DNA from 2 places in the Streptomyces fradiae ATCC 10745 genome. Region 1 is predicted to be linked to the other one. Evidence: predicted binding sites of a transcription regulator. Region 1 holds the regulator's gene; the other holds the start of a gene.
The links. The regulator HspR, encoded in region 1, represses chaperone genes until heat shock. The targets are predictions, from matches to a motif close to TTGAGNNNNNNNNNCTCAA.
Positions count from the first base shown of each region.

Region 2: lon (endopeptidase La) is a predicted target of HspR. The motif match lies at 1,562-1,580, and genes of this name have one in related genera.

Region 1 is NZ_CP023696.1:3,570,215-3,572,601, forward strand. Features, by position in the region: gene dnaJ (molecular chaperone DnaJ) at 10-1,206, shown strand; gene CP974_RS15895 (heat shock protein transcriptional repressor HspR) at 1,211-1,663, shown strand; gene CP974_RS15900 (DUF4232 domain-containing protein) at 1,835-2,387, shown strand, end outside.
Region 2 is NZ_CP023696.1:4,674,780-4,677,166, forward strand. Features, by position in the region: gene CP974_RS21035 (spermidine synthase family protein) at 1-79, opposite strand, end outside; gene CP974_RS21040 (GNAT family N-acetyltransferase) at 209-865, opposite strand; gene CP974_RS21045 (YfbM family protein) at 922-1,422, opposite strand; gene lon (endopeptidase La) at 1,603-2,387, shown strand, end outside.

The sequences.
Region 1 (2,387 bases):
GGGACGTCGATGAGCACGAAGGACTTCGTCGAGAAGGACTACTACAAGGTCCTCGGCGTCCCCAAGGACGCCACGGAAGCCGAGATCAAGAAGGCGTACCGGAAGCTCGCCCGCGAGTACCACCCGGACGCCAACAAGGGCGACGCGAGCGCGGAGGCCCGCTTCAAGGAGATCTCCGAGGCGAACGACGTCCTCGGCGACCCCAAGAAGCGCAAGGAGTACGACGAGGCGCGCGCCCTCTTCGGCAACGGCGGCGGCTTCCGCCCCGGACCCGGTGGTGCGGGCGGCACGTTCAACTTCGACCTGGGCGACCTCTTCGGCGGCCAGGGCGGGCCCGGCGGAGCGGGCGGGGGCGGTGCCGGAGGCTTCGGCGGCGGCCTCGGGGACGTCTTCGGCGGGTTGTTCAACCGGGGCGGCGCCACCAGCGGGGCCCGGACGCAGCCGCGCCGCGGCCAGGACGTCGAGTCCGAGGTGAAGCTCAGCTTCACCGAGGCCGTGGACGGGGCGACGGTCCCGCTGCGGATGTCCAGCCAGCAGCCCTGCCGGGCCTGCTCCGGCACGGGCGACAAGAACGGCACGCCGCGCGTGTGCCCCACCTGCGTGGGCACCGGGCAGGTGTCGCGGGGCGGCAGCGGCTCGTTCTCGCTGACGGACCCGTGCGTGGACTGCAAGGGCCGCGGGCTGATCGCCCAGGACCCGTGCGACGTCTGCCACGGCAGCGGCCGCGCCAAGTCGTCGCGCACCATGCAGGTCCGCATCCCGGCGGGCGTCTCCGACGGGCAGCGGATCAGGCTGCGCGGCAAGGGCGCGCCCGGTGAGCGCGGCGGACCCGCCGGCGACCTGTACGTCGTGGTCCACGTCGACGCGCACCCCGTCTTCGGCCGCAAGGGCGACAACCTGACCGTCACCGTCCCCGTCTCGTACCCGGAGGCGGCGCTCGGCGGTGAGATCCGGGTGCCCACGCTCGGCGGGCCGCCCGTCACCCTGAAGATCCCGGCCGGCACGCCCAACGGGCGCACCATGCGGGCGCGGGGCAAGGGAGCCGTCCGCAAGGACGGCACGCGCGGCGACCTGCTCGTCACGGTCGAGGTCGCCGTCCCCAAGGAGCTGAACGACAAGGCGCGGGAGGCTCTGGAGACGTATCGTCAGGCCACCGCGGGTGAGGATCCGCGGGCGGAGTTGTTCCAGGCCGCGAAGGGGGCTTGAGGCGATGGACGCACGCCGACGCAACCCGTACGAACTGACCGACGAGACCCCGGTGTACGTCATCTCGGTGGCGGCCCAGCTCAGCGGGCTGCACCCGCAGACGCTGCGCCAGTACGACCGGCTGGGGCTCGTCTCGCCGGACCGTACGGCCGGGCGGGGCCGGCGCTACTCGGCCCGTGACATCGAGCTGCTCCGGCAGGTGCAGCAGCTGTCGCAGGACGAGGGCATCAACCTGGCCGGAATCAAGCGCATCATCGAGCTGGAGAACCAGGTCACCGCGCTGGAGGCCAGGGTGGCCGAGCTGACGGCCGCCCTGGAGGGCGCGGCCGTGGCGATGCGCCAGCGCGAGGCGCAGGTGCACGCGTCGTACCGGCGGGACCTGGTGCCCTATCAGGAAGTGCAGCAGACGAGTGCGTTGGTCGTGTGGCGGCCGGGCGGCAAGCGCGGCGGCGAGTAGTACCCCCTGAGCCCGGCCTGTGGTCCAGTCTGTGGTCCACTCGCGGCTCGGACGGAAGGCCCCTTCCTCGGAGGGGGCCTTCTCGCGTGCCTCCCGCGTGGCCTTCCGCGTGGCCTTCCGCGTGGCCTCCCACGTGCCTTCCGCGTGCCTTCCGCGTGCGATGATCCGCGCATGCGTACGAGGGGAAGCGCGGCGCTCGCCGCGGCGGTCTCAGGGGTGCTGGCGGTCTCGGGGTGCGTGGCGGAGGGGGGCGCCGGGGCCGGGTCCTCAGGGCCCTCGGCGGTCGCGCGGGAGCGGTCCGCGTCGCCGGGTGCCCCGTCGGGGGCGTGCCCGGAATCGGGGGTGCGGGTGTCGCTCGGCGACACGGAGGCGGCCATGGGGCAGCGGGCGCTGTCGGTGTTCCTCGACAACTGCGGAAGCCGTCCGTTCGAGGTGGGCGGCTACCCGGACGTGGCCGTGCTCGACGAGCGGGGCGAGGACCTGGAGGTGTCCGTACGGCTGGGCTCGCGGGCGGTGGACGGCGGGGCGGCCCGTTCGGAGTTCGTCCTGCGGCCGGGGCAGCGGGCGCGGTCGGGCGTGCTGTGGCGGAACACCGTGACCCGCTCGGACGTCGTGGCGACGAACGGGGCGTCCCTGCGGGTCGCGCCCGGCCCCGGTGCGGCGCCGCAGACGGTCGCTCCGCACGACGGGCCGCTGGACCTGGGCAACACCGGGACGGTGGACG
Region 2 (2,387 bases), 1.1 Mb from region 1:
TGATCTCGAAGTGGTCGTCGCGCCGCCGCAGCACGACTTCACCGTACGGGCCTTCACGTCGGTCCAGCGTCACGGGCATGCGCTCCAGCCTAGGCAACAAGGCGGCGCGGAGGCATGCGAGTTCGGGTCGTACGCGTCGTTCGGGTCGGAGACGCGGACGCGCGTGCGTGTCGTCGCGTCCGTGTGCGAACGGCGGGGGCGGGGCCGGCTACGGGGCGGTGGCGCCGCCGTCGCGCACGACCCCGGTGAGCGGACCGTGGCAGCGCCACCCCAGGGAGGTGTACAGGGCGCGGCCCTCGACGGTGGCGGCCAGGACGCCGGTGGTGGCCCCGGCATCGGCCGCCGCCGCGTGGAGGAGGCGCATGACGGTGCTGCCGAGGCCGCGCCGCCGGTGCGCCTCGTACGTCTCGACCTGGTCGAACACGGCCGTGCGGCCCGTGGGGGCGACCTGGCCGCGCGCGGCGAGGGAGCCGTCCCCGGCGAGGACGCGCACCAGGTGGACGCCCTCGTGGAGCTCGCGGTGCACCGCGTACCCGGCGGGCGGCGCGGGCGCGGGTGCGCCGGGACCGCCAGGCGCGAGGCGGGCGGTCATCATGAAGCCCGGATCGTCCGGGATGGCCCAGCCGGGGGTGATCCAGTCGGCCACCTCCTCCGGCTCCGCGAGCACTTTCAGCCAGGAGTACGGCCGCGTCACGGACTCGCAGAGGAAGCGGACGGTCGGCTCGTCGGGCTCGGGCAGGACGTGCCGCAGGACGTCGCGCCCCACCTCGATGCGGTACCCCCAGGGCTCCTCGGCGGGCGGCGGGGTGCCGCGGGAGACGGCCCAGCCCCGGACCCAGGCGGCTGTAATATCTGCATCGTGCACAGGCTCATTACACACCGAGGTCGGGGCGGGGCGCCAGGGGTGCCCGGTGGCGGGCTCTAGTCGAGCCACATGAGGACGGCGTCCCCGTCGCGGGCGGCCGCCGCGAAGAACGGCACCAGCGCCTCGTAGTGGGCCGTCACGTACTCCAGGGACTCCTCCCGCTCCCAGGCGATCACCGGGTACACCCCCTCGCGTGCCAGGTCGCGCGGCCCGAATCCGGCCACCAGCCGCTCGGCGGGCATGGCCAGCAGGGCCTCGGCCGCCTCCCGCACGCGCTCGGGGGCCAGGAAGCGCGGCGCGGTGTAGCCCCACTCCTCGGCGCCCGGTATCGCGTCGTCGCCGAAGACGACGTCGACGGGGAAGCCGGCGCGGGTCAGCAGGAAGTCCAGCGCCTCCCACGCCTTGTCGACGTCGAGGCAGCGGGGCTCGCCGTCCCCGCCGCTCCCCAGCTCGGCCTCGACCAGCTCGTCCACCCGCTCCTCGGCCCACTCGGGGTCGCGCAGCGCGCGGGCGAACTCGTCGGGGGTCAGTCGTGCGTACTCTCCGATCATGCTCATGAGCGGATCGTATGCGCCGCCACTGACATCGCCCCCCGGCTGCGGCTCCTTCGCCCGGCGGGGCCCGCGTGCGCGGTCCGTGTCGACCCGTTCGCTCAGGGCGAACGGGGTGCGGGGAACACCGGGCGGCTCAGGTGCATTGAGTCGGTGTAGCTCAACTTGACTGCCGAAGGGGAGATCATGGCTTCGACGCCCGCACCGCTCACCCTGCCCGTGCTGCCGCTCGACGGCGAGGTCGTGCTGCCGGGGATGGTGGTGCCGCTGGACCTGTCCGACAACGAGGTGCGCGCCGCCGTCGAGGCGGCCCAGGCCGCCGTACGGGAGGGCAGCGGCAAACCGCGGGTGCTGCTGGTGCCGCGCGTGGACGGGACGTACGCCGGGACCGGCGTCCTCGGGACCGTCGAGCAGGTCGGGCGGCTGTCCGACGGCGACCCCGGCGCCCTCATCAGGGGCGTCGCGCGCGTGCGCATCGGCGCCGGGACGACCGGGCCGGGCGCCGCCCTGTGGGTGGAGGGCACCACCGTCGAGGAGAGCGTGCCCGACCCGCTGCCCGGCGCGGTCGCCGAATTGGTCAAGGAGTACAAGGCCCTCGCCACGAGCTGGCTGCGCAAGCGCGGCGCCTGGCAGGTCGTCGACCGGGTCCAGCAGATCGAGGACGTCGCCGCCCTCGCGGACAACTCCGGGTACTCCCCGTTCCTCACCACCGCCCAGAAGATCGCCCTCCTGGAGACCGCCGAGCCCGTCGCCCGGCTGAAGCTCGCCACCGAGCAGCTGCGCGACCACCTCGCCGAGCAGGACGTGGCCGAGTCCATCGCCAAGGACGTGCAGGAGGGCGTCGACAGGCAGCAGCGCGAGTTCCTGCTGCGCCGCCAGCTCGAAGCCGTCCGCAAGGAGCTGCGCGAGCTGAACGGCGAGGACGCCGAGGGCGGCACCGACGACTACCGGGCCCGCGTGGAGGCCGCCGA